Botrimarina mediterranea: one gene and its partner. The protein of the gene in region 1 binds, or shares a complex with, the protein of each later gene. Links are inferred from orthologs where the notes say so. Each region holds a gene or a part of one and is shown on either strand. Other genes may lie near its edges. The genes, in order: mnmG and Spa11_RS06675.

Region 1 (9,462 bases):
CCGACTTGCAGCTTGTGTACCTAGCGAATCCCAACAGCCCCAGCGGCACGTTGCTGGCGCCCGGCGAGGTGGCGGCGATCGCCGACGCGCTGGAGTGCCCCGTGTTGGTGGACGAGGCGTATGTCGATTTCGCCGAGACGAACTGCCTCGACCTCGTGCGGACCAACGAGCGGGTGCTCGTGAGCCGTACGCTCAGCAAGAGTTATGGCTTGGCGGGGCTGCGGTTCGGGTACGTCGTTGCGCAACCCGACGTGATCGCGCAGCTCGCCAAGGTGAAGGACAGCTACAACTGCGACACCCTGTCGATCGCCGGCGCCACCGCCGCGATCGACGACCAAGCGTGGCTCGCCGACAACGTCGCCAAGGTACTCGCCGAGCGGCAACGGCTCGACGCCGGCCTGCAAGCGGCGGGCTTCGTCACGACGCCGTCCAGCGCCAACTTCGTCTGGGCGACGCACCCCTCGGGCCAGCACCAAGCGATCTACGAGAGTCTTAAGGAGTCGGGCGTCTTGGTCCGCTGGATCAAGCACCACGGCTGGGCCGGCGGCGACGACGGCCTCCGCTTCTCGGTTGGCACGCCGGAGCAAACCGACGTGCTGCTTTCGCTGCTAGCGACATGTTGACCTCATAGCGATGTCAGTGCCCGAGAGACGCCCCTCAACATTTCCGCCGATGCCGGGAATGCGTGTTGTGACGGTCGCCCGGGCGCCGATAGTCCCCACGGGGAGGGCCTGCGCCCGCTCATGCCGAGCGACGCAAAGGCCCCAAGGGGGGAAATCGCATGGCCCACTGGGCTGCTTCGGCTTGTCGTTTCGTCGCCGCCGTCATGACGGTAGGAACCTGCCTATCGCAGGGCGAAGTCCGTGCGCAAGAGCCTGACGTCGGCGCGCCGACGCTGCTCGCGATGCCGGGCGAATCGACTGCTTATCCCAACGGCACGTTCGGTGAACAGCTCTCAGCCGCGAGCGGACCGGCCGACTATCCCGTCGGCGGTCCGGGCTATCGCCCCGGCGCTGGGCGTCGTGACGACTGGCTCGTGGGGCCGCACTGGCGCGTCACGGTGGACGGCGTGGTGCTGTCGCGTGGCGAAGCCGACCTCGCCGCGATCCTCGCTGAAGTCGAGCCGATTGCGCCGGCGGTCGCACTGCCCCCGCTCGAGTTCTACAACAATTTCGATCACGCCGCCGGCGCCAGGGTGCTGCTGACGAGCGAGTACCCGCAGTTTGCAGGTTATGAACTGCAGGTGGGGTACCTCGGCGCTGAGAAGTGGACCGCTAACGCGTATTGGGAAGAAGAACCCATCACAGCCGGCGACATCGCCGGTATGCAGCGTCGCCAGCTCGTCTACGACTCACGCTTCCACTCGGGTGAGATCAACTTCCAGAAGATGACGCCGGGCTATCTCAAGCCATTCGCCGGTGTTCGGTACATTGCCTTTGGCGAGTCGGTCTCGGACATCAACAAACAGTACACAAACGTCATTCTGCCCGACCCCGACATCACGGTGCCGGGTGATTCGCTCTCCTCGATCCTTGCTCAGCAGAGCAATGGCGTCGAAGTCGATAACAACTTGATCGGCTTCCAGAGCGGTCTGCGGCTGGACATGTGGCGTCCGACCCGGCGGCTCCATCTGACCGGCTTCGTTTCGGCGGGTGTCTATTGCAACTTCATTGATCGCGACCGCGTCTCGAGTAGCACGGTGACCGTTACCACCAAAGAGACCGTGGTCGATGACGACAACAACACGCCACTCGACCCGAACGACGACACGCGGAGTATCGACACCACAACGAACTCGCTGACGACCAACGTGGCTACCTCGGCCGACGGCACCCGTATCGCCTTCACGACCGAGGCCTCGCTCGCCGCGACCTGGCGTCTCAGCAACACCACCGCGTTACGCGGCGGTTACCAGGCGCAGTTCCTCGGCGGCGTCGAGCTGGCCGAGAACCTCTGGACCGCCCCGCCGCCGATCACCGCGGAGAGCGACGAGCTCTTCCTGCACGGCTGGTTCGCCGGCATCGAGTATCGACGCTAGCGCTGAGTGGGCAGTAGGCAGTGGGCTGTAAGTCTTCTCTCTCCCGAAGGGAGAGACCGCATCCTGCCCACTGCCTACTGCTCACCGTCGACTTGCTTCATGCGGAAGCATGAAACGAGGTGATCATTCACTAACCCCGCCGCCTGCATGAAGGCATAGCAGGTGGTGGGGCCGACGAAGCGGAAGCCGCGGCTCTTGAGTTCTTTGCTCATCGCTTTCGAGGCGGTCGTCTCGGACGGGATGTCGCCCATCTGCTTCCAACGATTAACGACCGGCTTGTCATCGACGAACGACCAGACGAGGCCTGAGAGCGTCTCGCCCGCCTCTTGCAGCGTTAGCAACGCGCGAGCGTTGGAGATCGTCGATTCGATCTTGCCGCGATGGCGGATGATCGACGCGTCCAGCAGCAGCTTCTCGACACGCTTGGGCGTGTAGCGGGCGACGACCCCGGGTTCGAAGTCGGCAAACGCTCGGCGGTAGCCCTCGCGCTTGAGCAGCACGGTGCGCCACGAGAGCCCCGCCTGCGCGCCTTCGAGCGTGATCATCTCGAACAGCCTATTGTCGTCGCGCAGCGGAACACCCCACTCCGCATCGTGGTAATCGCGTTCGGCGTCGGAGCCCTCGGCCCACGGGCAGCGCATGGTTGGCATGCTCGAAAATGTAGCCCGTATCTGGCCCGTCGTCTGCGGCCTTCCGGCCGAATACAATGAGTTGGCTATGAGCGAAACCACCTACGAATACGACGTGATCGTCATCGGCGCCGGCCACGCCGGTACCGAAGCGGCGCTGGCCGCTGCGCGGATGGGGGCACGGACGGCCCTGCTGACGACGAACCTCGACACGGTCGGCCAGATGAGCTGCAACCCGGCCATCGGCGGCGTCGGCAAGGGGCAGATCGTCCGCGAAATCGACGCCCTCGGCGGCGCGATGGGCCGGGCGATCGACGCTACCGGCATCCAGTTCCGGATGCTCAACCGCAGCAAGGGCCCGGCGATGCACAGCCCCCGCGCCCAAGCCGACAAGCGCGCCTATCAAGCCGAGATCAAGCGACTCGTCGAAGAGCAAGAGAATTTGGATCTGCGGCAGGAGGGAGTAGAAGAACTCCTGACGGAGAATGACGAAGCACGAATGACGAATGACGATAACGATCTTCGTCATTCGATCTATGGTGTCCGTGTCCGAGGCGGCGCCACTTACCAAGCGCATGCCGTCGTCCTCACCACCGGCACCTTCCTCCAAGCCCTCATGCATACCGGTGAGGCGAAGACTCCCGGGGGGCGGGGCGGCGAGGGGACTTCGTGCGGTATTAGCGCGTCGCTTGAGCGGCTTGGCGTGCGGCTCGAGCGCTTCAAGACCGGGACGCCGCCGCGGCTTAATGCGCGGACGATCGACTACTCGAAGTGCGAAATGCAACCCGGCGACGCCGAGCCGCAACCGTTTTCGTTTCTCACCGATCGGCTGACACAGGAGCAGGTCCCCTGCCACATCACGTACACGACGCCCGCCGTCCACGACCTGATCCGCGCTAACCTGCACCGCGCGCCGATGTATAGCGGGCAGATCAACACGAGCGGCCCACGCTACTGCCCGTCGATCGAGGACAAGGTCGTTCGCTTCGCCGAGAAGGAGCAGCACCAACTGTTCCTCGAACCCGAAGGGCGGCAGACGCTCGAAGTTTACGTCAACGGCGTTTCCACAAGCCTGCCGCGCGACGTGCAGGACGCCATGCTCCGCCACATCCCCGGCTGCGAGAGGGCGAAGATCATGCGCTATGGCTACGCCGTCGAGTACGATTACGCCCCGCCCGATCAGTTGACGCCGACGCTCGAGTCGAAGCACGTCGCGGGCTTGTTCTTCGCCGGACAGATCAACGGCACCACCGGCTACGAAGAAGCGGCCGCCCAGGGCCTCATTGCTGGCGCCAACGCCGCACTGCAGGTCGCCAACCGCGAGCCGTTGGTGCTGGCACGGGACGAAGCGTACATCGGCGTCTTGGTGGACGACCTCGTGACGTGCGGCGTGGACGAGCCCTACCGCATGTTTACGAGCCGGGCCGAGTACCGACTCTCGCTCCGCCAAGACAACGCGGACCGCCGTCTAACGCCCCTGGGGGCCCGCTGCGGGCTCGTGACGGCCGAACGTGAAGAACGCCTGCGGCGGAAGCTGGGCCTCGTGGATCGCATTGCGGGCCTCCTGGAGAGCGTCCGCTATCAAGGCCGCAACTTGGGCGAGCACCTCAGGCGCCCCGAGATCGACTGGCAAGCTATCGTCGCGATGGCGCCCGCCGAACCCGCCGCCGAGCTCGCCAGCGCGCCGAGCGACGTGATCGAGCAGGCGCTGTTCGACGCCCGTTACTCGGGCTACGTCGCCCGACAGCAGACGGAGATCGATCGCCAGCACCGGCTCGCCGAGAAGCGGATCCCCGCGGCGTTCGACTACGCGCGTCTGACGCACCTGCGACACGAGGCGCGCGAGAAGCTGTCTCGCGTGCAGCCGACGAACCTCGCCCAGGCAAGCCGCATCAGCGGGGTAACCCCGGCGGACATCGCACTGCTCATGGCGCACCTCGACGGCGGCAAGCGGCGCAGCGATTCTCAGCCTCAGGCGTGACCTTACGCACGAAGCTGACGAAGTTCACTGCCCGCATTTTCATGCAACGATTTACGGTTAAGTGCTTTTCCTGCAATCGCTTACAGCGATGCGACTCGTGTTGACGGGGGGCCCTCGCCCCTTATAATCCGGCGACGAGGGTAATTGAGGCAACCTCGGCGAATGCGGTGAGGCCAGTGTTCTGCGGTCTCCGTGGGGCTTTGCGATACCGGTGGCGTTTGCGTCGCAAATGACGTTTGCACGATCGCGATAGTTTGCAAAGCTACGGAAAGAAGGCGCCCTGCGGGCCCCCTGGGCTGCAGGTCAGGCTTCGACTAGCAGGTCTGGGCGATCCGCGTCGCATAGTTCGAAGCGTCCTTCGGGCGCTGCGGGCGAACGAGGCGAAGTTCAGAACCATCGGTCGCGTCGGTCGCCGCCTTATGGGGCGCGACCGCCGCGGAAGCAAAACGAAAATCGAGCGTGGACGGAGCCGCTCGGCTCTGGCCCTGACCCTTAAGAGGGAAGGGCCGGCCGCCGAATCGCCCGGCCTGACGCACAGCCATCAACTAGGGAGAGGGGTGGTTCGTCCATGAAAACTGTCTTCACGACCGGCGAAGCCGCGAAGATCTGTAAGGTCAGCCAGCAGACGATTATCCGCTGCTTCGACTCGGGACAGCTCAAGGGCTTCCGCGTCCCTGGCAGCCGATTCCGCCGCATCCCGCGCGACCAGCTGTACTCCTTCATGCGGGACAACGGCATCCCGACCGACGCCCTCGACAGCGGGCGCCGCAAGCTGCTCGTCGTTGACGACGACGTCGATCTGGTGGACCTGCTGGTCGATCACTTCGAGCGCGACGGCCGCTTCGATGTCCGCAGCGTCAACAACGGCTTCGGCGCCGGCATGATGATCAAGGAGTTCCGCCCCGACCTGGTGGTGCTCGACGTGATGCTGCCAGACATCAACGGCATGGAAGTCTGTCAGCTGGTCCGCAGCGACAAGTCGATGGACGACGTGCGGATCATTTGCATCAGTGGCATGGTCGAAGAGGACCGCATTCAAAAGCTCCGCGGCGCCGGCGCCGACGACTTCATGAAGAAGCCGTTTGACGTCGACACCCTGATGAGCCGCGTCTGCCAGCTCCTCGACATGGAACCCGCCTCGGCGGGCTGACGGGACAATCGGAACCGCCAAGACGCCAAGAGCGCCAAGAGCGCCAAGGAAAGTCAGAAACTGGTTCAGTTTTTTGGCGATCCTTGGCGCTCTTGGCGTCTTGGCGGTTAGTTGAGATGAGGAAATGTTCGATCCACCAGAGCCGATTTCTGATGAGCTACGGCGGTGGTTTGCGGACGAGCTGCGGCGCGCGAAGCTCGACGCAATGAAGGAGCTGGCCTACGGCGCGAGTCATGAGATCAACAACCCGCTGGCGAACATCGCCCTCCGCGCGCAGACGATGCTCAAACGCGAGGACGACGCCGACAAGCGGAAGGCGCTCGAGGCGATGCACCGCGCGGCGATGCGCGCCCATGAGATGATTTCCGACCTGATGCTCTTCGCGCGGCCGCCGCAGTTGGTGAAGGCGCCGATCGATTTAGGCGCCGTCGCCAAAGCGGTCGTCGCTGAGTTGGCGCCGCGGGCGGATTCGGCGGAGACGCTCCTGCTGATGGCGGACGCGACATCGCCCGTCATCGCCAAGGCGGATAGGGCGCAACTCGCTGTCGCCGTCCGTGCGGTGGTCGACAACAGCCTCGACGCGCTAGGGCAGGGGGGCGAGGTCCGTGTCTCCGTGGACGAAAGCCACGGCGACGCCGTGATCCGCGTCATCGATAACGGCCCCGGCGTGCCTGCCGAGATCCAACCGCACGTGTTCGATCCCTTCTTCAGCGGCCGCGAAGCGGGCCGCGGCTTGGGTTTCGGGCTCTCCAAGTGTTGGCGGATCATCACGGACCATGGCGGCGCTGTGCGGCTCGATAGCGAGCCGGGGCGGGGCGTCACGGTCACGATCACGCTGCCGAAGGGGTGAACGCCATGGTAGGCCCCGAGCGCTGCGACGTCGCCATCTGGGACGTGAACGGTGAGCTAACCGCTGGAATGCTTCGCCAGATGACGCGCGTCACCCGCCACGACGGACCGCAGATCGCCGTCGAGTCGGGTCTGTGGCATGGCCGCCGCATCGCGGTGGGCTATCCTCAACGCGTCACCGCCGCGCGTGCGGCGACGCTCAGCGGCTGCCTGCGGGCGATGTCCCTCGGCAATCCGGCCAATCACCGTGTCGTGATCGGCCCGGCGACAGCAATCACCGGCCGCGCCGCTGTCGGCGATGTTGTTCTCGCAAGCGAAGTCCATGCCAGCGCTGTACGCATCGCCATCGAATCAAGCATTTGCTGTGATCGCATAGCCCACACTCCATTAGGAGACGGTGAACTATCCAAGGCGTCTGCAGTTGCGGCGACGACCGATTGGGCCGCCGTGACGGCTCGTGCAGGCGTGGAAGACGGCGAGCCCACGCTGATTGTCGCCGTCGTGACCGCGACTTCCGCCTCGGAAATCGTGCAACCGCCTCCATCACGCCGGCGCACACTCGCGCGCGAAGCGGGCGCTTACCTCGGTCGGTTCTTGAAGGGCCAATCGAGCGACGGGGCGAACGCCCGCTGTGTCGAGAACGCTGCTCAAACCCTCGCAAGGATTGTCCAAGCGTCGTAAAGGCGAGGCGCGCGACGTTAGTCGTCGGTGAGTAGCGGGTATCAGGCACCCACCGACGACTAACACCGCCGGCCGCGCTAGCGCTTCAGCGTCGCGACGCCGTTGCAGCCGTTGGGTTGATAGCACACCGCGCGGCAGTGTTGCTTGGGCGCCCAGTTGGGGCCAAGGTCCATCAGCGACTCGCCCGAGCCGGTAAACAGCCAGCCGCCACGATTGAGCGTCTGTCCGAGACGCTGGAACAGCGACTTGCGGTCCGTAGGCGTGAAGTAAATCGCCACGTTGCGGCAGAAGATCAGGTCGAACGTGCCCACATTCGTAAAGGGCTTGAGCAAGTTGCGAACCTCGAACCGGCAGCGACGTTTCAGCACGTCGTTCACCCCCCAGCCGCCGGCCGACTTCACAAAATAGGCGCCGCGGTACTTCTGATCGAGCCCGCGATTGACTTCGAGTTCGTTGTAGACGCCGCGTTGCGCTTGGGCGACAGCGGCCGGCGAGATGTCGGTGCCGTAGATCTGCAGGTCCCAGCTCTCGAAGTCGGGCACGACGTCGGCGAACGCCATCGCGATGCTATATGCTTCTTGGCCCGTGCTGCACGCCGCGGACCAAACGCGGAACTTCTTTGGAAACAGCGACCCAGCCTTGGCGTCGATTAACTCCGGGAAGATCTTGTATCGCAGGGCGTCAAACGGCGTGTTGTCACGGAACCACAGCGTCTCGTTGGTCGTGATGGCGTCCACCACGTCGTTCTTGAGCCGCGCGTCGACCCGCACCTTGCGGGCGAAGTCGACGTAGCTCGCGCAGCCCGCTTGCTTAACGAGCTTGGCGAGCCTGCCTTCGATCAAATAGTCCTTACTGGTATCGAGATAAATCCCGCAAAGCTCGTTGACCAGGTCGCAGATCGCGTCGATGTCGGCTCCGTTTGGTTTCATACCAGCACCCTCCCGGCCGCAATCGCGCCCAGGTGATCGGCGATCTGATTCAACGGGAGCACTTCGTCGGCTAGGTTGTTCTCGACAATGCTCTTGGGCATGCCGTAGACGACGCAAGACGCCTCGTCCTGCGCTAGCACCATCCCGCCAGCGGACTTGATCTGCTTGGCGCCAAGCGTGCCGTCGTCCCCCATGCCGGTGAGGACAACCGCCAGCGCACGGGCGCCGTAGCCGCTCGCCACCGAGCGGAACAAGAAGTCGGCCGATGGCTTGCAGTTGCGTTCCGGCGGATCGTCGGTGAGTTGGATGGTGGCGCCGGCGGGCTGCTTCACGACCCGCATCATGCGGCCACCCGGGGCGATGATGATCTCACCGCGCCGCAGCGGTTGGCCTTGGGTCCCTTCCGAAACCCGGAGTTGGCAACGCTTATCGAGGTCGTCGGCGAGGCTCTTGGTGAACATCGGCGGCATGTGCTGCACGACGACGATCGGCGTCGGGAAGTTCGCCGGCAGTTTCGGCAGAAGTTGGGTGAGCGCCTGCGGCCCGCCGGTCGAGACGCCGATGGCGACGATCTCGGGCCGCAGGTTGGGCAGCCTCGGCTTGGACGCTGCCGGCCGAGCCGGGATGGCGGTCCGCAGGGCAGGTGCGGTTCGCGCCGACGGCGCCGCCAACCCACGGAGGCGGGCCGCGTTGACTTTCGGCGCGAGGTCGTGACGGAGTTGCAAGATGCTCTCGTCGAGTGAGTTGGTCGTCGGCTTGAGAATAAAATCGAACGCCCCCAGGCTGAGGGCTTCGGTCGTCGTCTTCGCACCGCTGGCGGTGAACGCGCTGACCATGATCGCCGCGACGTCGATCTGCTTCCTCTGCAGTTCCTTGAGTACGCCGATCCCGTCGAGGCGGGGCATCTCCAGGTCGAGCGTCACGAGATCGGGACGCAACGCCTCGATCTGCTCGACGGCCCGAGCCCCATCGGTAGCGATCCCAACGACCTCGACCCCCGGGATCGCCGCGAGCACATCGCGGACGACCTTGCGGTACAAGGCCGAGTCATCGACTACCAGGCATCGCAAGGGGCGGGACATTGGAAGCGGTTTCAGGGTGGGGTCAATCGGGGGAGGCTTAAAGCAGTCGCGTCGACGACTCACAGCCGGAACTGCGAGACCATGCCATTCAGCTCGGTGGCGAGTCGGGCCACTTCGGCGCCG
Region 2 (9,323 bases), 3.0 Mb from region 1 along the record:
CGTGCTGCACTACAACGACGCCGAGGCGCTCGAAGAGGCGTTCGCCAACCACGGCCCCGAGATCGCCGCGGTGATCTTCGAGCCTGTGTGCGGCAACATGGGCGTCGTCGTCCCGACGCCCGCCTTCCTCGAAGCGCTCACCAACCTGCCGCGCGAGAACGGCGCGCTACTGGTCTGCGACGAAGTGATGACGGGCTTTCGCTTGGCGCTCGGTGGCGCGCAGGAGCGGTTGGGCCTCGAGCCCGACCTGACGACGCTCGGCAAGATTGTCGGCGGCGGCTTGCCGGTCGGCGCCTACGGCGGCCGCTCGGAGATCATGGCGAAGGTGTTGCCCGAGGGTCCCGTCTTCCAGGCCGGCACGCTTAGCGGCAACCCACTAGCGACGGCAGCCGGGTGCGCGACGCTGCGGACGCTGCGCGAGAACCCGCCGTACGAGAAGCTTGAAAAACTGAGTGCGAGACTCGAGAAAGGCCTCGTCGACGCCGCCAAGTCCGCCGGCGCGCCGCATGTCGTGCAGCGGATGGGGAGCATGGTGACGCTCTTCTTCCACGATAGCCCGGTCCGTTCTTGGAGCGAAGCCGCCGAGTGCGACACGGCCCGCTTCGGCCGTTACTTCTGGGAGATGCTCGACCGTGGCGTCTACCTGCCGTGCAGCCAGTACGAGGCGCTGTTCATCTCGGCGGCTCACACCGAAGCCGACATCGACGCCACGGTCGCCGCCGCAAAGGAAGCGATTGCCGCGTCGGCATGAGCGCCGACGGCTCAAACGTCACTTTATGACGAGTTTTTCTTCGGCGGCGCTCAAGCGATGGTACTGCGGAGCGAGTGCGAAGACGCTATCGGCGGCGCCGTCGCGCCAGCGGCGCCAGGCGACTTGGAGGACGGCTCCGGCGGTCGGTTCGATCGGCTCGCCGCCAAACGCCGCAGCGGGGGGGCCGACGACGCGGTCTCCGGGGCGGAGCTCTGCCTTGAGGGTTTCGGTCGTCGCACGCCACGTGCCCCTGTGACGCTCCCAGGCGCCTTCTACGGCATCGAAATCGGCGACGAACATTTCCCCGCGTTGGGCGTCAAGCAGCGTCCAGAGGCGTCCTGTGGGCTCCTGAGGGGGTCCTGTGGCCTCGGCCAGGGCGTCGAGCGTATCGACGCCAATTGCCGCGGCGCCGGCGGCCCAGGCGAGCGTCTTGGCCGTCGTCACGCCGACCCTTAGGCCTGTGAACGATCCCGGCCCGACCGCAATGGCGACCGCCGCAAGTTCGCTAGGCGCCCAGCCCAATTCGCTCAACAACGACTGGATCGCCGGCGCTAAGGTCCGGGCCGAGCGGGCGTCCCGTGGCAGCGGCCTCGCGGCGGCGAGCTCGCAGCCTGCGTCGGTGACGACGCCCGCGGCGACGGAGCCGAAGAGGCCCGAGGTCTCGATGGCGAGCCAGCGACCCGACTCGGCCGGGGTCGCGGTGGAAAGCTGGTCGGAAGGGGTCGGTTGTGACATCATCGGAGGGGGTGATCGGACCGGGCGGCTTGACCGAAGTTGAAGCCCCGCTTAGTTTTTTGGCTTCGCGCGAGGGGGCCGGCCGGGCCAAACGCGCCTGCCTTTCCCGCGTTTGCCGTGTGCGCGCCGGGGGTGGGAACGTCTGGCGTCGGTTCCGCGCGCCGATTCGCCCTGTCGCACCACGTTAACAGCCCAACCCCCTGATTAGGGAGGGCCGCCCTCGGGAGGGCCGCCGCCTTGAAACGCGCCATCATCAGCGACATCCACGGCAACCTTGAGGCGCTCGAGACGGTTCTCGCGCACATCAAGGAGCAGGGGATCGACGAGGTCTTCTGCCTCGGCGACGTCATCGGCTACGGGCCGAAGCCCTGCGAGTGCCTCGACGCGGTGATCGCCAACTGCAAAGTGGCCCTGTTGGGCAACCACGACCAGGGCGCGCTGTTCGATCCCGAGGGCTTCAACAGCGGCGCCGAGCGGGCCATCTTCTGGACCCGCGACCAGCTCGAAGCCATCAAGGGCGACCGCGACCAGGTCGATCTACGCTGGGACTTTCTCGGCGGACTGCCGCGGGTCCATCGCGACCGCGATTGGCTCTTCGTTCACGGGTCGGCCCGCAACCCGGTGAACGAGTACGTCTTCCCCGAAGACATCTACAACCAGAAGAAGATGGAGAAGCTGTTCAGCCTCGTGCCGCACGGCTGCTTCCAGGGCCACACGCACGTGCCGGGCGTCTTCACCGAGAGCCGCAACTTCGTCACGCCCGAAGAAACGAACTACGTCTACGAAGTCAACGACCAGAAGTTCATGGTGAACGTCGGCTCGGTCGGCCAGCCGCGCGACGGCGACCCGCGGGCGTGCTACGTGGTGCAGGAGGACGACCGCATCACGTTCCACCGGGTCGAGTACGACATCGACGCCACGGCGAACCTGATTTACGCAACGCCAGAACTCGACAATTTCCTCGGCGACCGCATCAAGCAAGGTCGCTGACGAGCGAAGGACTCTTTTGGTCGGTCGCGAGTTCTCGCGCCGCTAAGCCGCAAGCGGCCTGCCGCTTGCGGCTTAGCGGCGCCACCCCACGAACACCCCTCTTAGGCGAATGGACATCCAACAACGCCGGCCGACGCCCCGCGGCGGCCAGCAGCCGCAGGACCAGCGGTTCTTTCTGATCCTGCTCATGTCGCTGGGCATCTTCATGCTGATGAACAGCATGTTCGCCCCGGCGCCGGTGCAAGAGAAACCAGACGATAAGGCCGCCGACATCGTTGAAGGCCCGCAGCGCGACGCCGAGGCCGAGCCCGACATCCCCGCCGACGACGCCGGCACGATCGAGGACGACGCCCCCGCTAGAGCGGAGCACATCGCGTTGGGGTCGGTCGATCCCGCCGGCGCGTACCGGATGCTGCTGACGGTCAACAACGTCGGCGGCGCCATCGAACGCGTCGAACTCTCCAGCGACAACTTCCGCGACCTCGACGACCGCAGTGGCTATCTCGGACAGCTTGCGCTGACCGACGCGGAAGGGGGCGGCGCGCTGGTGAACTACGTCGGCCCGGGAACGCCCGCGGCCGAAGCGGGGCTGCAAGTTGGAGATATCATTACCCAGGGCATCATCAACAGCTCCGCTTCGTCCTCGCCGGCAAGTAGAGAACAACCGATCGCGGATGCCCACGACCTGTTGCGACTGCTCGATCGTGCTAGGCCGCGACAGACAATCTCGCTCATCGGTAATCGCAATGGCGACGACCTCTCGCTGACCGCCAAGCTCCGCCGCCAGCCGCTCGACCTCATGCGGCCCGAGGCCGAGAACGTCCGCCTGCACTCACCGAACCTAGCGGAAGAATATGCTTCGGTTCCCTCGTTTTTCGTGCGGTTGAAGTCGGTGAGCGGCAGCAACGCCGCGGCCGTTGTCGAGGCGAACCGCGAACTTCTCGAAGAGCCCTGGACCGTTGATCAGCGCGACGACGAAGCCGTTACGCTTCGCCAACGGCTGCCGAAGCTTGGGCTCGAAGTCGTGAAGCGTTTCACGGTGGTCCAGACGCCGGAGGCCGAGCGGAAGAACGAGGCGCATCCGTCGTATCACTTCGACATCTCGGTCGAGCTTCGCAACCTACGCACTGAGTCGCAGACAGTTGCTTACGAGCTGGAAGGCCCGAACGGGATGCCGATCGAGGGCTTCTGGTTCGCCAACAAGATCGGCCGCGGCGACGGCAGCTTCTTCGGCGACTGGGGCAGCTTTGGCTTGCGCGACGTGGTTGTGCGGTTCGTTGACGACCGGCTGACGCAGTTCGCTTCATCGACCGTCGCCGACGGCGATGTCAAGCCGATGGGGCAGGGCCGCCCGTTGGCGTTCGCCGGCGTCGATTCGCAGTACTTCGCTTCGATCGTCATCCCGCGGAAGGCGAACCTTACCGACGTCCGCACCGCCGAGGTACGCGCCGAGTTGGCGACCGAGAAGCTCCCCAACAGCGATCAGAGCCGTTGGCAGAACGTGACCGTCGTGTTGGAAAGTGAGCCGACAATCCTCGGCGCGGCGGAAAGCGACTCGGCCAGTGTGACGGATGACTATCGCGTCTTCGCCGGGCCGAAGCTGCCCGAGTTGCTCCAGGCCTACGCCGCCGGCGACGACCCCAACCACACGCTCCACGACGTGCTGTACTACGGTTGGTTCGGCTGGGCAGCGAAGCCGATGCTGTGGCTACTGCACACGTTCAACGGCCTGGTGGGCAACTACGGCATCGCCATCATCATGCTGACGGTCTGCGTCCGCGGCGCCATGTTCCCGATCAGCCGGCAGACGGCGAAGAACATGGTGAAGATGCAGGAGCTGAAGCCGGAGATCGACCGCATCGCCGAGCGCTACAAGGAAGACATGCAGAAGCGGTCACAGGCGCAGCAGGAGCTGTTCCGCAAGCACAACTACAACCCGGCCGCGGGGTGTCTGCCGCTATTCATCCAGCTGCCGATCTTCATGGGCCTGTACCGGGCCCTGGCGGTCGATGTCGAGCTGCGACAGGCTCCCCTGATCAGCGACGCGATCCGCTTCTGCAGCAACCTCGCCGCGCCGGACATGTTCCTCGACTGGTCGGCCTATATGCCGCAGTGGATGAACAACGGCGTCGGCATCTTCGGCTTCGGGCCGTACTTCAACCTTTTGCCGCTGGTCACCGTCGCGTTGTTCCTGCTCCAGCAGAAGATGTTCATGCCGGAGCCGACCAACGACCAGATGCGCATGCAGCAGCAGATGATGAAGTACATGATGCTGTTCATGGGCCTGATGTTCTTTAAGGTGCCCAGCGGTTTGTGCATCTACTTCATCGCTTCGAGCCTGTGGGGCATAGCCGAGCGGAAGATGCTCCCCAAGCCCACGCCACCGGCAGGAGGCGCCATCTCGCCGAAGACATCGCCTGTGAAGACGCCGCCGAGTAGCAACGGCGCCGCGAAGGCGAAGGCCGCTGCGAAGCGAGCGAAGGGGAAGAAGCGGAAGTAGGGTTGATGGGTCGGGGGTGGCGTTGAACTTGACTCGCGTAGGATGGCGCCGCAGGCCCATCTTACCCATCGAGTGATGGGCCTGCGGCGCCATCCTACGAGGCTCCTAAGAGCCATGAGCGCGCCAGCGCCGGGAGTGAATCACCGTGACGCCCGACGTTAACGACACGATCGTCGCCATCGCAACGGCCCGCGGCGCGAGCGAGCGCGGCGCGGTGCGGGTGTCGGGGCCGAGGGCGCTCGCGATCGTTGCGGCGCTAAGCGGCGAGCCGCTGACGTGTAGCGCTCCTCGACGATTAGGCGACCGCGTTCTATCGATTGAAATGGCCGGGACGCAACGTCATGTCCCGGTGGACCTTTTCGTCTGGCCCGACGAACGCAGTTATACTCGGCAGCCATCCGTCGAGGTCCACACGATCGGTTCGCCGGCGGTGCTCGACGCGATCGTGCGGGCGTGCCTGGCGGGCGGCTGTCGGCTGGCCGAGCCGGGCGAGTTTACGCTGCGGGCGCTCCTTGTGGGACGGATCGACCTAACGCAGGCCGAGGCGGTGCTGTCGGTGATCGACGCCCGCAGCGACGAGCGTCTCGCGGCGGCGCTGGAGCAACTCGCCGGGGGTCTCTCGACGCCGCTGCACCGGCTGCGAGCCGACCTCCTGGGCCTGCTCGCCGATCTCGAAGCGGGACTCGACTTCGTCGAGGAGGAGGACGTTCGCTTTGTTGAACCCGAAGCGCTCCGCCGCCGACTGACCGAGGCCGCCGAGCTTGTCGAGGCGACGCTCCAACAGGTAACCGCGCGCGACGCCGCCCAACGGCTGCCGCGCGTGGCGATCATCGGCCCGCCGAACGTGGGCAAGAGCCGGCTCTTCAATGCGCTAGTGGATCGCTACAGCGTCGAGTCGCAACGACCGCAGGCGTTGGTGGCTGATGCGGTTGGCGTGACGCGCGACTTGCTCGCCGCCACGGTCGATCTGGATGGCGCGCGCGTCGAACTGATCGACACGGCCGGCGCCGACGAGACGGCGGCGATCGACGCGATCGACGGCGTCGCCCGCGAGCGCCTGTCGGCCGTGCTTCGCGACGCCGACGTTTTCGTCGAATGCCGCCGCGCCGACCGCATCGCCGGCGTGCTGCCGCCCGAACGGATCGGCGTTGCGACGATGGCCGATCTTTCACCGGTTGAGACGCCAACGAGTTGGCTAAGGACTAGCGCTACGAGTGGCGAAGGCCTTGAGGAACTCGCCGCTGAGATTAAAGTCCGCGTCCTTGAAACAACGCACGACGCCCTCGGCGTCACCGCCGACCGCGCGCGGACGGGACTCGTCCAAGCCCATGAAGCACTGGTTCGAGCGTTCGCCGCGGCAGACGTCGGCGACGAGTTGGTGTCGCTCGAACTACGCGCGGCGCTCGACGGGCTAGGCCGCGTTGTCGGCGAGGTCGTGACCGACGAGGTGCTGGGGGAGATCTTTGGGAAGTTTTGTATTGGGAAGTAAAAAGCCAGCGTCCGGCACCTGAGGGTGTCCCCCTCCCTCTCTTAGGGAGGGGCTAGGGGAGGGTCGGCGTTATCCGTTACGTCTCGCGTATTTGGCGAGTACCGCACAGAGTTGTGATGGTGCACAAGCCGTAAATTCGATCAACACGTTTCACCCTCCCCTAACCCCTCCCTAAAAAGGGAGGGGGATAAGGAAGCGTTTCACCACTAACCATGCGCGTCGGCGACGACTTCCTCTTCACCCTGTAGGTAGGTGCTTCCCCGGTAGAACGGCGCCCATGCCAGGTAGGCGATCGCGACCACCAACATCGACCCGGCGAAGAACCAATAGTAGCTGGCCCCAGGGAGCAGCACCGTGCCGTCTTCGCGTTCGATGAACGTGTTCACTAGGGCCGTGAAGACGTTGCCGATTGAGATGCTGATCATGCAGAAGGCCATGACGAAAGACTTCATCCGCCGCGGCGCCTGGGTGTAGAAGAACTCGAGCATCGTAATCGAGATCAGCACCTCGGCCGCGGTCAGGATGAAGTAAGCGAGAATCTGCCAACCGATCGACGGCGTTTGGCCATCGGTGATGCGCTGCTCGATCAAGGCCGAGACGGCGAACGATCCGGCCGTGATGAATAACCCGGCGCCGATCTTCCGTAGTGGGGTGACGGCAATGAATCGATCGACGAACGGGTAAACCACGATCGAAAACAGCGGCACAAGCGTGAGCACGAACATGCCGTTGATGGCCTGCATCTGCGACGGGTCCAGCGAGAAGCCCAACAGCGGCAGACGCAGGTCCATCTTATCGGCCTGAAACACCCAGGCACTCGCGGTCTGGTCGAAGAGCGACCAGAACATCGCGACGAAGAGCAGTAGTGGCAGGAGGTTCAATAGCGCTCTGACGCCCTCGGGGCTGAGGGTCTCTTTCCAGAAGGCGGAACCAGATGGCGGGACATGGACAAACTTGTTGCGGCCGAGCCAGAACATGAAGGTTGCGATCGCCATCAAGACGCCGGGCACGCCGAAGGCCCATGCAGGGCCGAACGACGGGTGATTCAAGAGCCACGGGGTGAGAAGCTGAGACCCGATCGCGCCGAGGTTGATCGAGAAGTAAAACCAACTGTAGACGCGTGGCAGCAGATGCTTGTTGCTAGTCCCGAACTGATCGCCGACGTGCGCGGTGACGCACGGCTTGATAGCCCCTGCGCCGCACGCGATCAGCGCGAGCCCGATATATAGTATGTAGCGTGATCGGATTGTCTCAGCCAGCGGCGTATCGACCATCGCCATCAACGCATGGCCCGCGCAATAGAAGAGCGATAGCCACAGGATGGTGCGGTACTTGCCAAAGTATCGATCGGCGATGATCGCCCCGACGAACGGCGTCGTATAGGTCGCTGCAATGAACCAACTGATCGCCGCTGTGGCCTGCTCCTCAGTGAGGTTGTCGGGCTCGCCATCAAGACCCACCAAGTGCTTGGTAAGGAAGGCCGCGAGAATTACCCGCATCCCATAAAAACTAAAACGTTCGGCGGCCTCGTTGCCGACGATGTAAGGGATGCCCCCCGGCATCTGAGTTTGCTGCGGGTCGGGGGCGGTGCGATGGCTGGCCAAGGCGCGGTTCCTGCGTGAGTGGCGACGGGTCGGCCCGCCGAGTCTAACGGAACCAGCCGCTCGGTTCTGCGCCGGCGCCTTTGCGTCTTAGCGCCTTTGCGTGAGACTTTTAAGCCTACTCTGTGGGAGGCGTCTCCAGACGCCGATAATGCGCACCATGCCGTTAGCGATTGCGGCGCGTAATCGGGGTCTGGAGACCCCTCCCACAACGAGGCAGTGCAAAGGAATGGGAGCTGAGTTTGATCGAGATCGACGACGCCTACGGATTGCCGTGCGAATTCGTTGGGCGGCTGCGCGCCGTGTTTGGCGAAAGGGCTGAGGAGGTGCTGCGGACGTTTGGTGAGACGCGGCGGCCGGGCGCGTGGGCGAACCCACTTCGAAGCGACGATGCGGACCCGCTTGTGCTCATGGCGGAGGTCGGCGTCGAGGGTCGGCGTTGCGAGTGGCTCCCCGAGGCGGCGACGATCGAGTCGGCGGACAAGTCGAAGGTGACGGAGTCGGCGATTGCGGCGGATGGTCGGCTCTATGTGCAGAATCTTTCGAGCATGCTCGCTCCGTTGGTGCTCGATCCGCAGCCGGGCGAGACGGTGCTCGACCTCGCCGCGGCGCCGGGCGGGAAGACGCTGCATCTGGCGGCGCGGATGCGGCTCGAAGGCGAATTGGCGGCGGTCGAGCCCGTCCGCGACCGCTTCTTCAAGTTAAGGCAGAACCTGGAGCGCTGCGGCGCCGGCGAATTCGTCCGCACCTTTACGCACGACGGCCGCGATGTGGGCCGCAAGACGCCCGAGCGTTTCGACGCGGTGCTGCTCGACGCGCCGTGTTCGAGCGAGGCGCGGTTCGACCCCCAGCATCCGGGGACGTTCGCCTACTGGGGACCGCGCAAGCTCGCCGAGTCGGCCCGGAAGCAAAAAGCTCTGCTGCGGTCGGCCCTCGACGCCACACGACCCGGCGGGCGGGTGCTTTACTGCACCTGCTCTTTCGCGCCGGAAGAGAACGAGCTGGTGGTGGCCCACACGCTGCGACGGCTCGCCGGTGTGGTCGAGATCGAACCAATCGACCTTTCCATTGGCGATAGCCAGATGGCGGGGCTCACGGCATGGCAAGGCAAGCGTCTACCCGATGTGATCGCCGAAACGGTGCGGATCGTCCCCGACGATCGCCTGGCGGGGTTCTATTTGGCTATGCTGAGGAAGATCGACTAATTGACTGGTGGCGAGCCGGCGACGTAAGTCGTCGGAGGAACCGGAGTACCCG

What was found.
Region 2: the proteins of mnmG (region 1) and Spa11_RS06675 are in contact, whole or in part, in a solved structure (PDB 9HIP), measured with the Escherichia coli proteins. The link is inferred for Botrimarina mediterranea from one-to-one orthologs.

What each region holds. Positions count from the first base shown.
Region 1 is NZ_CP036349.1:4,633,850-4,643,311, reverse strand. Bases 2,249-5,201 are described here. They hold mnmG (tRNA uridine-5-carboxymethylaminomethyl(34) synthesis enzyme MnmG), read left to right. Parts: upstream 2,249-2,755; coding sequence 2,756-4,648; downstream 4,649-5,201. Other genes in these bases: Spa11_RS17840 (DNA-3-methyladenine glycosylase I), read right to left, coding at 2,249-2,688. Also shown: hisC (histidinol-phosphate transaminase), read left to right, coding at 1-623; Spa11_RS17845 (hypothetical protein), read left to right, coding at 782-2,038; more of Spa11_RS17840, read right to left, coding at 2,113-2,248; Spa11_RS17830 (response regulator), read left to right, coding at 5,217-5,798; Spa11_RS17825 (sensor histidine kinase), read left to right, coding at 5,923-6,648; Spa11_RS17820 (hypothetical protein), read left to right, coding at 6,654-7,328; Spa11_RS17815 (CheR family methyltransferase), read right to left, coding at 7,406-8,257; Spa11_RS17810 (protein-glutamate methylesterase/protein-glutamine glutaminase), read right to left, coding at 8,254-9,339; Spa11_RS17805 (methyl-accepting chemotaxis protein), read right to left, coding at 9,399-9,462. UniProt on the Escherichia coli protein: NAD-binding protein involved in the addition of a carboxymethylaminomethyl (cmnm) group at the wobble position (U34) of certain tRNAs, forming tRNA-cmnm(5)s(2)U34.
Region 2 is NZ_CP036349.1:1,681,478-1,690,800, forward strand. Bases 4,480-7,293 are described here. They hold Spa11_RS06675 (tRNA modification GTPase), read left to right. Parts: upstream 4,480-5,121; coding sequence 5,122-6,465; downstream 6,466-7,293. Other genes in these bases: Spa11_RS06670 (YidC/Oxa1 family insertase periplasmic-domain containing protein), read left to right, coding at 4,480-4,976; Spa11_RS06680 (POT family MFS transporter), read right to left, coding at 6,672-7,293. Also shown: hemL (glutamate-1-semialdehyde 2,1-aminomutase), read left to right, coding at 1-751; tRNA (adenosine(37)-N6)-threonylcarbamoyltransferase complex dimerization subunit type 1 TsaB, read right to left, coding at 770-1,489; Spa11_RS06665 (metallophosphoesterase family protein), read left to right, coding at 1,724-2,476; more of Spa11_RS06670, read left to right, coding at 2,586-4,479; more of Spa11_RS06680, read right to left, coding at 7,294-8,069; Spa11_RS06685 (RsmB/NOP family class I SAM-dependent RNA methyltransferase), read left to right, coding at 8,309-9,271. UniProt on the Escherichia coli protein: Exhibits a very high intrinsic GTPase hydrolysis rate. Involved in the addition of a carboxymethylaminomethyl (cmnm) group at the wobble position (U34) of certain tRNAs, forming tRNA-cmnm(5)s(2)U34.